4 regions of the Planococcus alpniumensis genome follow, and region 3 is predicted to be linked to each of the others. Evidence: riboswitches for the same ligand, from Rfam matches in the RefSeq annotation. Region 3 holds a riboswitch; each other region holds the start of a gene.
The links. Region 3 has a riboswitch for S-adenosylmethionine ahead of G3255_RS17620 (ABC transporter substrate-binding protein). Riboswitches for the same ligand answer to the same signal wherever they lie in the genome.
Positions count from the first base shown of each region.

Region 1 (4,751 bases), 2.2 Mb from region 3:
GTACGCCAAGCACAATGGCCAGCACAATCCGCGGCAGCAAACCGAATTGAAATTTCATGTTCTTGTCCTCCCTGTGTAAACAGTTGTTTATTTGTTATTATGTGAAATTACCATAGTTTTCGAAAAGCTAATAGCTTTTTTCTAAATCACGTAATATTTTTATTATTCTGGAAAAATGACCTAAAAACTTTCACGCTTAGTTTTAGTCTACTTACCACGGCATTTCACCTGAACCAGGGCATTTTATGCGCACGAAAAAACCAGCCCATTCTAAAGAGAATAGGCTGGCTAAAAGGTTTATTGTTCGACTGGAACGATTGACCCGTTCCATTCTTCCAAGATGAAGTCTTGGATTTCTTGCGACGTCAATACGTCAACCAAGGCTTGAATGTCTTCGTTATTTTCGTCTCCCGCTTGAACAGCAATGACATTGGCGTACGGAGAATCTGAGCTTTCAAGAGCGATGGCATCTTCCATCGGGCTCAATCCAGCATCAATTGCATAGTTCGAGTTGATCAATACCGCATCGCCTTCACCCGCTTCATACATTTGCACAAGCAAAGCTGCTTCGTACTCTGTATCAAACTGCAGGTTTTTCTCATTTTCTACGATATCGCTAGTTTCGGCCGTCGTCTTGTCGATGCCTTCTTCCAACGTGATCAAACCTTCCGCTTCGAGCATAGCCAGGATGCGGCCATGGTCAGCGACTGAATTACTCATGAGGATTGTCGCATCTTGCGGCAAATCTTCAAGAGACGAGTAGTCTTGAGAATAAACGCCGATCGGCTCGATGTGAATGCCGCCAGCACTTACAAAGTCATAGCCATGATCAGCAATTTGCGATTCCAGGTAAGGCGTATGTTGGAAATAGTTTGCATCCAAATCGCCTGATTCCAAGTCTTGGTTTGGCAAGATGTAATCTTGGTATGTCTGAATATCCAACTCGATGCCCTGTTCCTCCAAAATCGGTTTAGCCTGTTCAAGGATTTCAGCATGCGGAACGTTCGAAGCCCCAACTGTCAATGTGCTCGTTTCTCCTTCTGATGCGCCGCTGTTGTTTTCTTCCTCTGCCCCGCAAGCGGATAATGCCAATACTGCTGCAAATGAACCAAATACTAATTTTTTCATTACAAATTTCCCCTTTTCTTCTATTAAATGTAGTTTTTATTTTTTTGGACTAAAAAGCCCTATTTTCTCCAGTAATTCCATGACGGTGCGAAATTTAACGCTTGTCTGCTTTTCTAGTTAAGTAATCACCGATAAATTGGACAATGAATACAATGACCAGAATCGCAATCGTCGCCATCAAGGTGACGTCTTCTCGGCTTCTTTGGAAACCGTCCAGGAAGGCAAGGGTCCCTAGCCCTCCTGCGCCGATAATGCCAGCCATTGCGGTGTAGCCCACCAATGCGATAGCTGTCACCGTAATCCCAGAAATCAATGCCGGCTTGGATTCAGGAAGCAATACTTTGCGAATGATCGTCCAAGTCGTCGCTCCCATCGACCGGGCAGCTTCGATGACGCCTTTGTCGATTTCCTTTAACGCAATAAGCACCATGCGGGCATAGAAAGGAGCTGCCCCGATGATCAATGCCGGAAGCGCAGCGTTCGGTCCGCGAATGCTGCCGATCAAAAATTTCGTAAACGGAATCAGCAAAATAATTAAAATAATGAAGGGAATCGAACGGAAAATATTAACGAAAGCACCCGTCAGCCAGTTGACGATTTTGTTTGCCCATAACTGGTTCGGTGCGGTAAGGAATAAGACGATCCCCAGGACCAAACCAATAACAAATGTGAAAAACGTGGACATGGCCGTCATATAAATGGTTTCGAGTGTTGCTTCCCACATATCCGCCCAATCTACGTTCGGGAATAAGGTCTCAAGCATTGCCCATCACCTCCGTCTGTACATCATGTGCACCGAGGAAAGCTAAAGCTTTGTTTATTTCATCTGCAGTGCCCTTCAGTTGAAGGATGAGCGTTCCATAAGCACCCCGTTGGGTATGGGAGATGTTGCCGTGGACAATATTGACTTCCACTTTATATTCCCGGATCAGCTGAGTCAGGATCGGCTGCTCTGCCTGGTCCCCGACGAATATCAACTTGACCAATTGCCCTTCCGGATATTGCTCGCGCAGATGGCGGACGGTCTCTGCTGAATCTTCCGTCTCGGTTACTTGGGCAACAAAGCGCTTCGTGATCGTTTCCTTCGGATGCTGGAAGACATGCAGCACTTCGCCAAGTTCAACGACGCGTCCGCCTTCCATCACTGCCACGCGATGGCAGATCTTGCGGATGACGTGCATTTCGTGCGTGATCAAAACAATCGTCAAGCCGAGGCGCTTGTTAATGTCGACCAATAATTCCAAAATCGCATCGGTCGTTTGCGGATCAAGAGCCGATGTCGCTTCATCGCACAAAAGCACTTCCGGGTCATTCGCCAGCGCACGGGCAATGCCGACGCGCTGCTTCTGACCGCCGGAAAGCTGGGCTGGATATGCGCTTTCGCGTCCTTCGAGGCCAACCAGTTCGATCAGCTCTGCAGAACGCTTGCGCCGCTCCTCTTTCCCGACTCCTGCAATCTCAAGCGGGAATTCAATGTTCTCGCGGACGGTCCGCGACCACAGCAAATTGAAATGCTGGAAAATCATGCTGACCTTTTGGCGGGCTTTGCGGAGTTTCGGCCCCGAAATCGCCGTGATGTTCTGGCCGTTGATTTCAACGGAGCCTTCGCTCGGTTTTTCCAAACCATTTAGCAGGCGGATCAAGGTACTTTTCCCCGCTCCGCTATAGCCGATAATGCCAAAAATTTCACCGACCGGCACCGTTAAGTCGACATGGTCGACAGCCGTCAAGCGCGCTTTGCCAGTATCAAAAACTTTTGTCAATCCTTTTAACTCAATCATGATTGGGCACTCTCCTAAATCTTTTGCTAATAAAAAAGCCTTCCTGCTCAGATAAGCAGAAAGGCACATGTGTAAACACAATAAACCGTTCTCTCATCTTTCAAAGTTTTCACTTTGAGTGACTTGGCACCATTTCATTTTCATGACGGTTGCCGGGCTTCATCGGGCACTTCCCTCCACCTCTCTTTATAAGAGCTACGCTATTAAGTTAATTTCAGAAATTAAATTTATCATGGCTGGCTGTATTCGTCAACCGTTTTCAATTTCTCGTACAAATACGGCACCGACTGGAAAGCATAAACCTTGTCTGTCACTTTGCCATTCTGTGAAATCAACAGGCACGGCACACTTTCCACTTCATAAAGCTCCGCCACTTCCTGTACATAATTCAAATTGGCTTTGCCCATTGGAAGGTCTGGCAAAAGCTCTTCCACCACGCCGAGCATCTTGCTGGCCACTTGGCACGTGCCGCACATCGGCGTATACAGATAATAAGCTGAAACAGGCTGTGTGTTTTTTTCCTTCAGCCATTCTTTATGTGTCCATTCATTCATGCTAGTCATTCCCTGCTACTGGATTTAAGACCCGTACATCTGCTGCGATGAGCACATCGATCAGCTTCCGCAGCGGCGTCGTCGCCACCTCTTTATAACTTCGGTCGACATGGAAATGGCGGGCTTCCGGAAACTCACGCTTGATGAGCTTGCGCAATTTATCGCCTGAAGCGTCCGCATCGACCAGGATGATGATATCCTGCCCTTCAAAAGGCAGCAGCATTTCCTCGAGTCTTGTAGCACTCACTGTACCATTTGTGCAAAGAATCGTCACGGGTTCTGCAATCAATGGCGCTATCCGGGTTTTGTCGCTGATCCCTTCAACCACTATCACTTTCTCCATACGTATCCCCCCAGAAAACCTTATATGAAAAAAAGCGCCATAAAGAGGCGCTTTCAGAACTTACTCGTTTGTCATTTCTTTATATTCGTCAGCTGACATCAATGCATTGACCTCATCTTCGGAAGGGGCTTCCACAACGACCATCCACGCTTTTTCATAAGGTGATTCGTTGACGAATTCCGGGCTGTCTTCAAGCTCAGAATTGACTTCGACGATTTTCCCGCTGATTGGCGCATACAATTCCGATACTGTTTTAACGGATTCGACGCTGCCGAATGGCTCGTCTTTTTTCAGCTCGTCGCCGACTTGCGGAAGCTCGACAAATACGATGTCTCCAAGTTCATCTTGCGCGAAATGAGTAATGCCGATACGTGCTTTGCCGTCTTCGACTTTGACCCATTCGTGTTCTTTTGAATAGCGAAGCTCTTGTGGTGTGCTCATCCAAACCCCTCCAAATATGTAATTGACTCAATTTTAGTTTGCCACAACCAAGGATGAAAAACAAGATGACAAACTTGTCAGCTCCATGTATTTCCGTAAGCCTCTTCCTTGAAGCCAAGTGTCGCCTGAGAGCCGTCCCATGCAAGCGGGCGTTTGATGAGCATGCCGTCTGATGCTAGCAATTTGTATTGCTCATCTGCTGACATTTCCGGCAGCTTTTCCTTCAGTTCGAGTTCACGGTATTTTTTGCCGCTCGTATTGAAAAACTTCTTCAGCTCGATGCCGCTCGTTTGGTGGATCTCTTTCAGCTGTGCCGCGGAAGGCGGATTTTGCGAGATATCGATATAGTCGAACTCCGCATCATTTGCCTCAAGCCATTTCTTGCCTTTTTGGCAGGTCGAGCATTTCGGGTAAGCGTAATACTGGATCATCAAATCTCCTCCTGTCTTGTAAATCAAGCATATCAAAATGCCCCGGAGCAGTCGACTGGAAGGGAGTTAGTGA
Region 1 is NZ_JAAMTH010000001.1:1,226,310-1,231,060, reverse strand. Features, by position in the region: gene G3255_RS06235 (dicarboxylate/amino acid:cation symporter) at 1-58, opposite strand, end outside; gene G3255_RS06230 (MetQ/NlpA family ABC transporter substrate-binding protein) at 298-1,128, opposite strand; gene G3255_RS06225 (methionine ABC transporter permease) at 1,223-1,891, opposite strand; gene G3255_RS06220 (methionine ABC transporter ATP-binding protein) at 1,884-2,909, opposite strand; SAM riboswitch class I at 3,000-3,104, opposite strand; gene G3255_RS06215 (thioredoxin family protein) at 3,140-3,463, opposite strand; gene G3255_RS06210 (ribonuclease M5) at 3,465-3,806, opposite strand; gene gcvH (glycine cleavage system protein GcvH) at 3,867-4,247, opposite strand; gene G3255_RS06200 (arsenate reductase family protein) at 4,325-4,681, opposite strand.
Region 1: linked by a shared signal. The riboswitch ahead of G3255_RS06220 (methionine ABC transporter ATP-binding protein) and the one ahead of G3255_RS17620 (ABC transporter substrate-binding protein) in region 3 are both predicted to bind S-adenosylmethionine.

Region 2 (4,751 bases), 590 kb from region 3:
GATAATCACCTGACTGGAACTCGGGATCGTTTTCGATCGCCTGGATCCCGATATGATTGAACGCCACACCATAATCTCCGTAATATGGCGTTACGGCGAGTGTAATCGCCGTATCCAGAAACTCAGGGTACAGGCTTGCCCATTCCAAGGTTTTCATACCGCCGAGAGAACCGCCGATCACCGCTGCCAAATGGTTGATGCCTAGCAGCTCCAGAGCTTTCCGCTCCGCTCTCACCATATCCCGGATGGTCAGTTCAGGAAATGACGCGCGGTAAGGTTCACCGGTTTCCGGGTTGATCGAAAGCGGGCCGGTCGAACCGCTGCAGCCGCCGAGTACATTGAACGTGATGACTTGGAACTGCCCGGTATCCACCGCTTTTCCTGGGCCGATCAGCCCTGACCACCAGCCCGGTTGATCTGCAGTTCCCACTGCATATTGATCGCCCGTCAGCGCGTGGCAAACCAGAATCGCCGGCGCAGAACTTTCTCCGACGCGTTCATACGCCAATTCCACTTCGCGCAATAGTTGACCTGATTCAAGTTTTAGCTGGCCGATGGATACTGTCGTCATCCGATTCCCTCCTTACGCGTTCTCGAGTACTGCCGCTTGGATCGCTTGCTCCAAATCAGCGATTAAATCTTCGTGGTTTTCCAATCCTACAGACAACCGGATCAACTCTTCCGTTACGCCGCTGTTTTTCAACTCTTCTGCTGTCAATTGCTGGTGTGTTGTTGACGCCGGGTGGATAATCAATGATTTGGCATCGCCGACATTCGCCACGTGCGACCATAAATTAACGCCATCGATCACTTTGCGGCCGGCTTCCCGTCCGCCTTTGATGCCGAAGTTGACGATCGAACCATAGCTGTCTTTCAAGTATTTATCAGCAAGTGTCTTGGATGGATGTCCTTCCAATCCGAGGTAATTGACCCACTCGACTTGCGGATGGTCTTTCAAATATTCCGCGACCTTCTGTGCGTTCGTCGCGTGGCGTGGAATCCGCAGATGCAAAGTTTCAAGTCCCTGAAGCAGTGCGTGGGCGCTGTCCGCACTGAGCGATGGACCGAAATCGCGCAACAGCTGGACGCGTAATTTCGTCGCGAATGCCGCTTCCGGTACATCGATTCCGAAACGGATGCCGTGATAGGATTCATCCGGCTCCGTATAATTCGGGAAGCGCGGATTGTCCCAGTTGAAGCGTCCGGCATCGACCGCTACGCCGCCGATTGTCGTTCCGTGCCCGCCGATCCATTTCGTGGCTGAATGGATGACTACATCTGCACCAAATTCGATCGGGTTGCTGACGAAAGGCGACGCGAAGGTATTATCGATCAAAAGCGGTACGCCATTTTCGTGTGCGATATTAGCTACCCGCTCGACGTCGAACACGTTCAAACTTGGATTTCCGATAATTTCACCGAACAAGGCTTTCGTCTTGTCCGTAATCGCTGCACGGAAATTTTCAGGGTCCGTGGCATCGACGAATTTTACGTTAATGCCATAGCGCGGCAATGTGTTGGCGAATAGATTATAGGTTCCTCCATATAAATTGCTGTCGGCAACAATTTCGTCTCCCGCTTCAGCTATATTCAATACTGAGAATGCAATGGCTGCCATTCCTGATGATAAAGCTACTGCAGCAGTGCCGCCTTCAAGAAGTGCGACGCGCTGTTCGAACACATCGACTGTCGGGTTCATGATACGCGAGTAGATATTGCCCGCTTCTTTCAGGCCGAATAGGTTTTGTGCGTGTTCGGTATCTTTGAATACATAAGAAGTCGTTTTATGGACCGGTACGCCGCGAGCGCCTGTCACTGGATCCGGCTCTTGGCCGCCGTGTAATAGAAGAGTTTCTGGTTTGAAGTTTGTCATTGTCAATTCCTCCTGTTTTTGTAATAGTTTTTCGGTTTGAGGAGGACACAAAAAGACCCTCTTCAGAAAGAAGAGGGCCGTTATATACGGATTTGCCTCCTCTTATCTTTCAGCGACGCAAATGCGCGCTGTAGGATTTAGCACCTTTCCAGACATGAGCCTGTTGGTTGCCGGGCATCGTAGGGCCTATTCCCTCCGCCTCTCGTGATAAGAGTATTCAGTTATTTTTTTGCTTGTGGAAAAGTATAGAGGACAGCCCTGGCTAAAGTCAAGGATATTTTTCTAAAAATTTTAACTACTATAAGTAGCTCATCTACCGAAAAAAAATTACGTGAAAGCTGTTGACTTTTTCGCTATTTCAAAATAGAGTAGGAATCACGAATTGAATAGCTTACATCACTTTCTTATCCAGAGAAACCGAGGGACAGGCCCTATGACGTTTCGGCAGCAGATTCGCAAACCAGCGAAAACTGTGCTAATTCCTGCAAATGCTCTAGCATTTGGAAGATGAGAATGAGATGGTTTCATATTTTGAAGCCCTCTTTTTTCTTGCGCATAAGAAAAAAGAGGGCTTTTTGTTGTTATTTCAAGAAAGTGTTCGTTCGCACTCATTCGAATCGTTATTTGCAGCCACAGGAGGGACACCATGATTCAATTTGAAGCAGTCAAGAAAACTTATGTATCCGGCAAGCAGCAAGTCCATGCGCTCAATGGCATTGACTTGACCGTCGAAACCGGAGAAATTTACGGCGTCATCGGGTTCAGCGGCGCAGGAAAAAGCTCGTTGATCCGCACGGTGAATTTGCTCGAGCGCCCATCAACAGGACGCGTGCTCATCCACGGAGAAGATATTTCCACTTTAAGCGCACGCAAAATCCGCGATACAAGAAAAGACATCGGCATGATCTTCCAGCATTTCAATTTGCTGAACTCGAAAACAGTGCATCATAATATCGCGATGCCGCTACTCCTGGCAAAGACTCCGAAAGCGGAAGTCGACCGGAAAGTGGCGGAACTATTGGAATTTGTCGGGCTTGCCGACCAAGCGAAAAAATACCCGGATCAATTGTCCGGCGGGCAAAAGCAGCGAATTGGCATTGCGCGGGCACTCGCCACAAACCCGTCCATACTGCTATGCGATGAAGCAACGTCAGCGCTCGACCCGCAGACGACTCAGTCCATACTGGATCTGCTGCGCCGCATCAATCAAGAATACAATATCACCATCTTGCTCATTACACACGAAATGGGCGTCATCCGGGAAATCTGCGACAAAGTAGCCGTGCTTGAAGAAGGACGCGTCATTGAGCAAGGCAGCGTGTTTGAAGTGTTCACCAATCCTCAGCACGCGACGACAAAGCGTTTCGTCCGTTCTGTCATGAACGATGAATTGCCGGATTCGTTGCTTGAGCAGATTCGCCACAACGACGGCACACGGCCGATTTACCGTGTGCAGTTTACCGGGAATTCAGTCGGGCAGCCATTCATGTCGAGGGTGTCACGTGAATTCCAGCTCGATTTGAATGTGCTGTTCGGTAACATTACAGAACTCCAAGGCATTCCATACGGCAACTTGATTGTCGAGTTCGACGGCGCACTCGTAGAAATCGACCGGGCACTCGCCTCAATCCGAAACGACAATATCCAAGTAGAGGAGGTGCAGCAACATGCAGGTTGATCAATCGCAAATTTTAGAAGCTTTATGGGAGACCCTTTACATGACGGGTGCATCATTCGTTTTCTCGCTCTTCATCGGCTTGCCGCTTGGCATCTTGCTGGTCGTCACGAGAAAGGGCCATCTGCTTGAAAATGAAGCTGTATTTAACGTATTGAACATCGTCATCAATATCTTCCGTTCGATTCCATTCATCATCTTAATGGTCGCCATCATTCCATTGACGCGCGTCATTGTCGGCACATCGATCGGCACGGCCGCAGCCATCGTTCCATTGGTGTTTTACGCAGGGCCGTATATCGCCCGCCTCATCGAAAACTCATTGCTTGAAGTCGATAAAGGCGTCATCGAAGCAGCTCAGGCGATGGGCGCTTCTCCCGGCCAGATTATTTTCCGCTTCCTTATCCCGGAAGCGCTCAGCTCGCTTGTCCTGGCATTGACCATCGCTATCGTCGGCCTGATCGGCGCATCCGCCATGGCTGGCGCGATTGGAGGCGGCGGACTCGGCGACTTGGCCATCACTTACGGCTATCAGCGCTTCGACACATTGGTCATGCTCTTGACTGTCGCGATTCTGGTCGTCCTTGTGCAGGGCGTCCAATCGCTCGGCAACCTCATGTCCCGCAGAGTACGCCGGAGCTAAGTCCTTTTATTCACATCAATTAAATTCAATCAAGCGATTTATTCATCAGCACAATCACTCAAAAAAACCATTGGAGGATTTCATCATGAAAAAAATTACAGCTCTTTTAGCAACAGCAGGCATCGCCGCGCTTCTCGGCGCATGTGGAGACGATAGCTCAGCAGGCGAAACCACGAAAGTAACACTTGGCATCAGTGGATCGGACACGACGATTTGGGATTATGTCGGCGACAAAGCCGCTAAAGAAGGCATCGAACTCGACATCATCACCTTCTCGGATTATGTGGCCCCGAACTTGGCACTTGCTGAAGGCGAACTCGACTTGAACGCCTTCCAGACCATCTCGTATTTCGATGAATTTGTCGAAGAGCACAATGTCGACATCGTACCGATCGGCTCTACCGTCATTGCGCCGATGGGCTTGTATTCCGACAAATACGAATCCATCGAAGAACTTCCCGAAGGCGCCCAAATCGCTATGCCGAATGAAGCGACCAACATGGGCCGCGCACTCCTCTTGCTCGATGAATCCGGGCTCATCACTTTATCCGATGACGCCG
Region 2 is NZ_JAAMTH010000001.1:2,878,209-2,882,959, forward strand. Features, by position in the region: gene metX (homoserine O-acetyltransferase MetX) at 1-571, opposite strand, end outside; gene G3255_RS14540 (O-acetylhomoserine aminocarboxypropyltransferase/cysteine synthase family protein) at 584-1,873, opposite strand; SAM riboswitch class I at 1,973-2,087, opposite strand; SAM riboswitch class I at 2,275-2,387, shown strand; gene G3255_RS14545 (methionine ABC transporter ATP-binding protein) at 2,520-3,551, shown strand; gene G3255_RS14550 (methionine ABC transporter permease) at 3,541-4,191, shown strand; gene G3255_RS14555 (MetQ/NlpA family ABC transporter substrate-binding protein) at 4,277-4,751, shown strand, end outside.
Region 2: linked by a shared signal. The riboswitch ahead of G3255_RS14540 (O-acetylhomoserine aminocarboxypropyltransferase/cysteine synthase family protein) and the one ahead of G3255_RS17620 (ABC transporter substrate-binding protein) in region 3 are both predicted to bind S-adenosylmethionine.

Region 3 (4,751 bases):
CGCGAGAAAATGTCGCGCCCGAAATCATCCGTGCCGAACCAATGCGCCGCTGAAGGGCCGGTCAAGCGCTGCTCCGGGGAAATCGCGGCCGGAGAAAATGGCAGCCAGGAACTTGCGGTGATGGCCGCAAGCGCAGCGACCACCAGTATGGAGAGCGCCAGCAGATTCGTTTTCTTAGTAAACATCGGTTTCGTCTCCTTCCAAATGGTCAATCATAGCGAATGCGCGGATCGAGGAATGTGTACAGCAGATCCACCAATAGATTGACGAACACATAAATGCCGGCAATGAACAGCACAATTCCCTGTACGACCGGGTAATCGCGCCGGTGGATGGAATCGACCAAGAGCTGGCCGATGCCCGGGATCGTAAACAAAGTCTCGATGATGACCGTGCCGCCGAGCAAGCCGGCCACTGTAGCGCCGAGCACCGTGGTCGTCGGGATCAAGGCATTGACGAAGACGTGGCGCATCAATACTTCACGTTCCTTTACGCCTTTCGCGCGCGCCGTTTTGATGTAATCCTGATTGACCGAATCGAGCATGCTGTCGCGCAGCATACGCGCGATGATGCCCACTTCGACGATTGCCAGCACAAACGATGGCAGCAAAATATGGTGAAGCCATACATCCGCCCCTTCCGCAAACGGCACATAGCCGGCCACCGGAAAGATCGGCAGCGCAACGCCGAAGCCGAGCACCAATAGCGTCGCGAGCCAGAATTCCGGGACCGATACGCCGAACAAGGAAACCGATGTGAAAATCGGATCCAAAACGGTTTTGCGCAACGCGACGATGAGGATCGCCACCGGAATGGCGATAACGAGCAAAATCACCGTCGACAGCGCCATCAAGCTGAAGGTCGGTCCGAAGTTCTCAGCAATCAGCGAGGTCACCGATTGCGAAGAATAAACGGAGGTTCCAAGATCCCCTGTGATGACTTGTGAAAACCAATTGAAGAATTGGACATAAAGCGCTTGGTCCAAGCCCAGTTCACGCTCCAAATCAGCAATTGCTTCCGGTGAACTGTCTTCCCCTAAAATGAGGAACGCCGGGTTGCCGGGCGTCAGATGCACGATCATAAAGACGATAACGCTGACGACCAGCATGACGGGAATCACCGACAACAGCCGGCGAATCGTATAGTTCAGCATTGCGTGTTCCCCCTTCTCCATAAAAGGAAGAAAATCGCCAGCATCGTTCCTGACGATTTTCTTCTCTTAGTTATCCTGTTTGATGGCTCGTTGTTAATTGGTTTTATACGTATTCCAGAAGCGCGGGCCGTACCATTCGCTATAGTCGTGGAGATCGGTTGTGCGCGCATTCAAGTTCGAGATGTTCGTCACTTTTTCAAACGGCAATTCTTCGTAGAGCGTTTCGTTCAAGCCGGCGAGGATCTGCTGTCGCTCTTCCTCGGATTCCGCTTGTGCCCACTGGGCGATTTGCTCCTGCCATTTCTCGCTGTTATACCACCCGCTGCTGTTCGAATCCTGGCTCAACATGCCTGCCTGGTTCGGCGAGAAGAACGGGGACCATCCGACGACAACTAGATCCCAATTGGAAGCCTCTCCCCATTTCTCAAGGTATGTTGCCCATTCGTAAGATTCCAGTTCGACCGCAAAGCCGGCTGCTTCAAGCTGCTGTTCAGCGATCTCGGCAATTTTCTTATAGTCGTTGGAATCGCTTGAGAAGATGATCTTGATCGGCTCGCCGTCGTAGCTGCTTTCTGCCAATAGGCGTTTCGCTTCTTCCACATCGTAAGACAGGAAGCCTTCTGTGTTTTCTTCCGAATACAGGGCGGTTTGGTTCGGCGTGAACAACGCGCCGTCCAACTCATAAAATTCCTCGTTGCCGTATGTCGCTTTGGCAATCGCTTCTTTATCGAGTGCCGCGTTCAATGCCTGGCGCACTTGCAGGTCATCGAACGGCGCTTCCGATTTATCCGGCGTCAACACCGTATAGCCATTAGTGGCTGTGCCCGGTTCAATGTTCGGCGTGCTTTCGATCACTTCGTACAAATCGAGCGGAACTTCATCCCCAAAATCATAAAGTCCGGTTTTCAAGCCATTGACGACCACTTGAGGGTCTTTGACGATTTTGAAATGAACCGAATCCACATACGTTTTTTTCTCGCCCGTCAAACCGCTTGTCTCATCGGTTCTTGATGCGTAGTCATCGTATTTGGAAAGCACGATTTCGTCGCCGCGCTTCCACGAATCAAACTGGAATGGCCCAGTGCCGATATATTGGTCATGGTCGAGCGGCTTTTCGCCGGCTGCTTCAGCGACCGCTTTCGGCAAGATGACAGCGGCCGATTTCGGGGCAGCTAAGTCGGAAAGTAAAGAGCTATAGGCTTTGTTCAATTGAATGGTCAATTGCGAGTCGTCTGCTTCCACGGACTCAACGTGGTCGTTGGTGATCTTGCCGACAGATGATACTTTCAGCCACCGTTCGATGGACGCTTTGGCATCTTCTGCCGTTACTGGTTCCCCGTTATGGAAAGTCACGCCTTCGCGCAAGGTGATGGTGTAGGTTTTTCCATCTTCGCTCACTTCGTAATCTTCAGCGAGCAGCGGCGCAGCTTCGAAATCCTGGTTCAAGGCAAACAAACCTTCATAAATATGCCAGCCGATTTTGCGCGCGGCACTTTCGCCCGTATACATCCAGTCCAATGTGTTCGGATCCGCGCTGATCGCCACGTTCAGTTCCCCGCCTTCTACAGGCTCTGAATTTCCGCCGGAAGTTGATGGACTTGCTTCCCCGCCGGAACAGCCGGCCAATCCGATAAGTGCAATTAAAGTGATAACTAAAAAGATAAAATTTTTCACGATGTTCCTCCTTATAATTGAAAAAATGATGATGCCTCGAGTATGTATGCAACTGCCTAAAAGCCTATCCAAGTTCCCAGATTTTCAATGAAGCGCCGAAGTGTTGATGCGCCAATCTGCCGCTCAAGCTCCGACGGTATTTCGAAAACCATTTGTCCACTGAAGGCACCTCCTTCATCAAAAATAATTTATCTTACCTGTTTACTTGGTTTTAACGTAATAAAAAACCCCTTCTTCTTTTTGACAAGAAGAGGAGCAGTTTCACACGTTCGATCGCCTCTCTTATCTCTGTACACACGGTACAAGGAATTAGCACAGTGCCGCGTGGCGGTCTGCTGCTTTGACGTCCCAGGGCCAGTCCCTCAGTCAATCTCGATAAGATGATTAAATTGTAAAGTTCATGTTACGGCCCTTGATCTGGCTTGTCAACATTATTTTGAATAAATTGAATTTATTTACATGGAAATGAAACACGATTTGATTTACCCTTGCCCGCCAGCCGGCAAGACATTAGCCTGTGCAATCCATTCAAGAGATTTGGCGACGATGAAATCTAATTCATGGTCCATGGAAGCGATGTGATAGGAATCATGGAGTTCATATTTGGACGCGTTTTCTGAACCGATTTTGCCAAGAATATAATCGGTGTTAGCTGGCGGCACAACATGATCTTCAAGCGACTGGAAACAAACGACCGGGCAGCGGACTTCGCCGAGTTTTGCGCGGACAGCATCCATATAGCCGAGCAATTGTTGATACGCCTTGACCGGCGCTTGCCCATAAGTGATTTCTACCGCATCCGCTTTTTTAATATCGGGCGCATCTTCTGTGACATAATCATGGGCCGGCTTCGTGCGGTAGGTTTCAAACTGCGGAATATCGATCGCTGGGTTGATCAACACGAGACCCTCGATTTCAGGATGGCAGCTGGCCAGATCCAAGCTCAAGGTGCCGCCCATCGATTGTCCGATGACAAAGACCGATGTGCATGACTGCTTGAGTTCTACATAAGCCTGCTCGATACTCGCGAACCAGTCGCCGTAAGAGAACTGTTCCAGATCCTTGAAATGTGTGCCATGGCCCGGCAGCCGCGGACAGGAAACCGTATAGCCTTGTTTGCCGAGTGCTTCGCCTAATTCTCTGACGCTTTGCGGCGTGCCGAGAAAACCGTGGCATAATAGGATGCCGGTGCTATGTCCTTTCAAAAAGAAAGCTTCCGCCCCTTGAATGACAGGATATTGTTCGTTCATGCAAACCCTCCTTTAGCTGTTTTAAAAGTAAGGAGGCCGACTTGCTGCCTCTAATGTGACGTACTGCGTAAAAAAGCTTATTCACATTAGACTATATTTAAAACCTACTTGTCAACTAGGTTTTATAAAATGGACGATCACTCGCACCACAGGCTGCTTTAAACTTCGGAAGCCTTCCCTTGGCGGGCCCAGTTGGCGATCGTTGCAATATCTCCTGGGGTCGTGCTGCAACAGCCGCCGATGATGTCAGCTCCCGCTTTATGCCAGGCTTGCGAATTGGCTAAAAATGCACCAGCCGACGGTTCTTCGCTCCAGGTTTTGCTTACCGGGTCGTAAGTGGCGCCGGAATTCGGATAGACGATGACCGGTTTGGAAGACGCGCTTTTCACTTCCTGGATTAAGGACTCGATAAACTGCGGCGCTGTGCAATTAATGCCGATTGCCGCCACTTGCGGTCGTTCCTCGAGCCATTTTGCACAATCCGCGATCCGCTCCCCGTCACTGATATGGAACTCATCTTTCGCACTGAACGTGAACCAGGCAGATACTTGCGGAAATTCTTCCAGCACGCTTACGATCGCTTTCGCTTCCGTGAGGCACGGCAAAGTTTCACAAGCTAACAGATCCGCCCCTGCTTCCACCAGCACCCGGATGCGCTCTCTGTGAAATTCGGC
Region 3 is NZ_JAAMTH010000001.1:3,468,586-3,473,336, forward strand. Features, by position in the region: gene G3255_RS17610 (ABC transporter permease) at 1-185, opposite strand, end outside; gene G3255_RS17615 (ABC transporter permease) at 209-1,153, opposite strand; gene G3255_RS17620 (ABC transporter substrate-binding protein) at 1,247-2,827, opposite strand; SAM riboswitch class I at 3,107-3,209, opposite strand; gene G3255_RS17625 (alpha/beta hydrolase) at 3,310-4,077, opposite strand; gene mmuM (homocysteine S-methyltransferase) at 4,236-4,751, opposite strand, start outside.

Region 4 (4,751 bases), 2.2 Mb from region 3:
TTCCGGTGAAGTGACGCCGCGTTCTGTGCCGGCAAGTTTCGATGTATAGCCGCTAAGGAAATGATACATCGCTTGTTCTTTCGTCAATTTGCTGATTGGAGGCAATACGCCGAATGCGTCCGCAGTCAAAAAGACAATCGTTTTCGGGTGGCCTGCAACAGAAGGGACAACGATATTATCGATAGCATCGATCGGGTACGCTGCACGCGTGTTTTCTGTCAATGATCCGTCGTCGTAATCCGAGATGCGCGTGTCTTTGTCAACGACGACGTTTTCAAGAACAGAGCCGAAACGGATGGCATCGAAGATTTGCGGTTCGTTAGCACGTGACAAGTTGATCGTTTTTGCATAGCAGCCGCCTTCGATGTTGAAGACGCCGTTATCGGACCAGCCGTGCTCATCGTCGCCGATCAATTTGCGGTCTTCGTCAGCCGACAAAGTCGTTTTCCCTGTACCGGAAAGGCCGAAGAACAAGGCAACGTCATCGTTTTTGCCGACGTTCGCCGAGCAGTGCATCGGCAGGATGCCTTTTTCAGGAAGGATGTAGTTCATGATCGAGAAGATGGATTTCTTCATTTCGCCTGCGTATTCTGTACCGCCGATCAAGATGATTTTCTTTTCCATCGAAACGATGATGAATGTTTCGGAATCCGTTCCGTCCACTGCAGGATCTGCGTGGAAAGTCGGGGCGTAAACAACAGTGAATTCAGCTTCATGCGCCTTCAGTTCTTCCGCAGTCGGGCGGATGAACAATTGATGGGCAAACAGGTTATGCCATGCATATTCGTTGATCGTCTGAATCGCCAGACGGGACTCAGGATCTGCACCGGCAAAACCTTTGAAGACATACAAAGCGTCTTTTTCTTTCAAATGATTAAGGACTTTAGCATATAGGTTTTCAAAGATTTCAGCGGAGATTGGGCGGTTGACGCTGCCCCAGTCAATTTTATCTTTCGAAATCGCCTCTTCTACCATATACTTGTCTTTAGGCGAACGGCCCGTGTATTTGCCGGTTTCCGCTTTGACCGCGCCTTCACGCGTCAATACTGCCTCCCCGTGGGATGTTGCAGCTTCCACCAATTGTGGAACGGATAATTGCATATTGATATTCGAGCCGTTCAAAAGCTCTTTCAAATCATTTGCTAGGTTCACTGAAGTCATATATATGTACCTTCCTTTTCGTTTATTCCCAAATGAATGGGGAAGATCTATATTCGAACATTAGTATAACACATTGACGCGATTAGTCTATACTAATAACTAGAAATCTGTCAATGTTCATGATTTGTGTTCTTTCAATAGTAGAAAAAGATGCATGCTTAAAAGTCTGACAATCGTTTCCGGTAAAAACGTTGACAGTGCTTGTTGCATTCCGTATGATGGGAAATTGAACGGATACTCTTATTCCGAGCTGGTGGAGGGTGCAGGCCCAATGAAACCCGGCAACCTGCTGCAATTGCAGCGATGGTGCCCAACCTGAAGCAAGGCGAATGCCTTGGACGATAAGAGTGAAAGGTGCTTATGATGATTATTCCTTTCCTCATTACTAATGGATGAGTGAAGGGATTTTTTTATGGAATGCCCTTAATCCTCGTGTGCAGGCTGAAAAAGCTGGAAGTTCAATTCCTATAAACGGAAACGGACTTGACATGGGAAAACGAGTACCGTATCAATTTCGAGAGCAATCTCGCAGGATATAAGGAGGAACTTTTTTTGACAAACCGTCGATTATTCACATCAGAATCAGTAACAGAGGGCCATCCGGATAAGATTTGCGACCAGATTTCAGACGCAATCCTGGATGCGATCCTAACAGAAGACCCGAATGCGCGTGTCGCATGCGAAACGACCGTAACGACAGGGCTCGTCCTTGTTGCCGGCGAAATCACGACATCCACATATGTAGACATTCCGAAAGTAGTCCGCCAGACCGTTAAAGAAATCGGCTATACACGCGCGAAATACGGATTCGATTCCGAGACAAGCGCAGTGTTGACAGCGATCGATGAGCAGTCGGCAGATATCGCTGCAGGCGTCAACGTGGCACTCGAAGCGCGTGAAGGCCAGATGACCGATAAAGAATTGGATGAGATCGGAGCAGGCGACCAAGGCTTGATGTTCGGTTATGCGTCAAACGAAACAGAAGAATTGATGCCATTGCCAATCAGCCTGGCGCACAAGCTCGCACGCCGCTTGGCAGAAGTGCGCAAAGAAGAAATCTTGCCGTATTTGCGTCCTGATGGCAAAACGCAAGTAACGATTGAATATGATGAGAACAATAAACCAGTGCGTGTCGATACGATCGTCATTTCGACACAGCACCATCCAGAAGTCAGCCTAGAGCAAATCCAGCGCAACTTGAAAGAATATGTCATCAATGAAGTCGTGCCGGCTGAACTGCTAGACGCTGAAACCAAATACTTCATCAACCCGACAGGACGCTTCGTCATCGGCGGGCCTCAAGGAGATGCAGGGCTTACAGGCCGCAAGATCATCGTCGATACGTACGGCGGTTATGCACGACACGGCGGTGGGGCATTCTCCGGTAAAGACGCGACGAAAGTCGACCGTTCGGGTGCCTATGCAGCACGCTATGTGGCGAAGAATATCGTCGCTTCTGGGCTTGCCGACAAATGTGAAGTACAGCTCGCTTATGCAATCGGCGTAGCACATCCGGTGTCGATTGCTGTCGATACGTTCGGCACTGGGAAAGTCAGCGAAGACAAATTCATCGAACTCGTACGCGCAAACTTCGACTTGCGCCCAGCCGGCATCATCAAGATGCTCGATTTGCGTCGCCCGATCTACAAACAGACAGCGGCTTATGGCCATTTCGGCCGTACGGATGTCGACCTTCCGTGGGAACGCACAGACAAAGCGGATGCTTTGAAACAACAGGCTAACGCATAATAAAAAGCAGGCGGATATTTTCCGCCTGCTTTTTCTATTGAAGTGATTTATAATAAGCTGCTTTTTCTGCGTACTCCCGGACGATGCGTTCCATATCCTTTTTGTCTGCTTCGTTCAGTTCACGCACTACTTTTGCTGGGCGCCCGAATGCCAATGTGCCCGGCGGGATTTTCTTTCCTTGTGCCACAAGGCTTCCTGCGCCGATAAATGCTCCTTCGCCAATTTCTGCACCATCCAAAATGATTGAGCCCATGCCGATCAGAGCGCCTTTTCTAATTTTGCAGCTGTGAAGCGTCACTTGGTGGCCGATAGTGACATCGTCTTCTAAGATGAGCGGGTTGTCCGGACTTTGGTGGAGCATCGACAAATCTTGGATATTGGTATTTTTCCCGATGACAGTCGGTGCGACGTCGCCGCGGATGACTGTGTTGAACCATACAGAGGAGTTCTCGCCGATCGTCACATCTCCTGTGACGGTCGCATAATCAGCAATGAATACCGATTTGTCAATCTTTGGTGATTTGTCTTTATATGGATAGATCATGGCAAAGCTCCTTTATCATTGATAAGATGTAATTAGTTCTAATCGTATCAAAACAACGGAAAAGGTCAATCGATCAAGCTGTATAGGGGAGGCGCGGATTATGTGGAAATGGCAAGCGGAAGGCGATGCAAAAGGCGTTATCGTGTTGATCCATAGTGCATACGAGGAGCATAAGCGCTATGCATGGCAAATCGAGAAATGGCGCAGGAGTGGGTTTCACGTCTATATGGGCGATCTGCCAGGACATGGGACACAAGCAGCAGATGATTCTGTGCACCGCGAACAATTTTTCGAGTACGATAAAACAGCCGCTGAGCTGCTGCGATTGGCAGCAGGAAATGACTTGCCGATTGTACTCGCGGGACACGGGCTTGGAGCAGCGATTGCCATCCATGCCCTTGCTGAAAACCGCCATCCGATAGCAGCGCTTATTGTCACGTCACCATGGTTTGAATTGCAAAAAGTGCCGAGCAAGCCAACGCTTGCATTGTCCGGCATCAGCAAGCTTACCGGAAAAGGGAAAATCGACCATGGCATCGAATTGCGCCATTTGACGAGACGCAAGTTCCAGGACGAATCGGCGGGTGCCGATCGAGCGATCCAGTCGCTCAGTTCACCGGCCTGGTGGAAGGAATTGCAAGGCTATTTGGAACAAGCAGCACAAACACAGCTTCCTGATTTGCCGGTCATGCTCCACGTTGGCCAGCGCGATTTGATTACGCGGACGACAGCTGGTCGCACTTGGCTGTCCAAGCAAGCGGTCAATGAGTTCCATTTCAAGGAATGGCCGTTTTGCTACCACGACCTCTTGCAGGAACCGGAACGGGACGAAATTTTCCGGTCGGCGCTACGCTTTGCCGAATCGGCAGCGGAATCCGAGAAAAGTCGCCGCAGCCAATAACACTTCATGATCAGCCTCTGTATTAAATGATAGAAAGGAAAGATCAAGATGCCACTTCGCTTCAGTATATTAGACCAATCCCCGATCTCGCGGGGCCAGACAGCCCGCGAAGCTTTAGCCAATACGGTCCAGTTGGCGCAACACGCAGAACAATGGGGCTATACGCGCTTTTGGGTATCGGAACATCACGATGCCAAAACTTTGGCGGGCTCTTCTCCGGAGATCCTGATCAGCCATATCGGCGCCAGGACTTCATCAATCCGTTTGGGGTCCGGGGGCGTCATGCTGCCGCATTATTCGGCGTTTAAAGTGGCAGAGAACTTCAATTTATTGGAGAACCTGTATCCCGGACGCATCGATGCGGGAGTGGGACGTGCGCCAGGCGGCATGCCAAGA
Region 4 is NZ_JAAMTH010000001.1:1,302,691-1,307,441, forward strand. Features, by position in the region: gene pckA (phosphoenolpyruvate carboxykinase (ATP)) at 1-1,161, opposite strand, end outside; SAM riboswitch class I at 1,399-1,509, shown strand; gene metK (methionine adenosyltransferase) at 1,714-2,910, shown strand; gene G3255_RS06695 (gamma carbonic anhydrase) at 2,945-3,454, opposite strand; gene G3255_RS06700 (alpha/beta hydrolase) at 3,555-4,355, shown strand; gene G3255_RS06705 (LLM class flavin-dependent oxidoreductase) at 4,404-4,751, shown strand, end outside.
Region 4: linked by a shared signal. The riboswitch ahead of metK (methionine adenosyltransferase) and the one ahead of G3255_RS17620 (ABC transporter substrate-binding protein) in region 3 are both predicted to bind S-adenosylmethionine.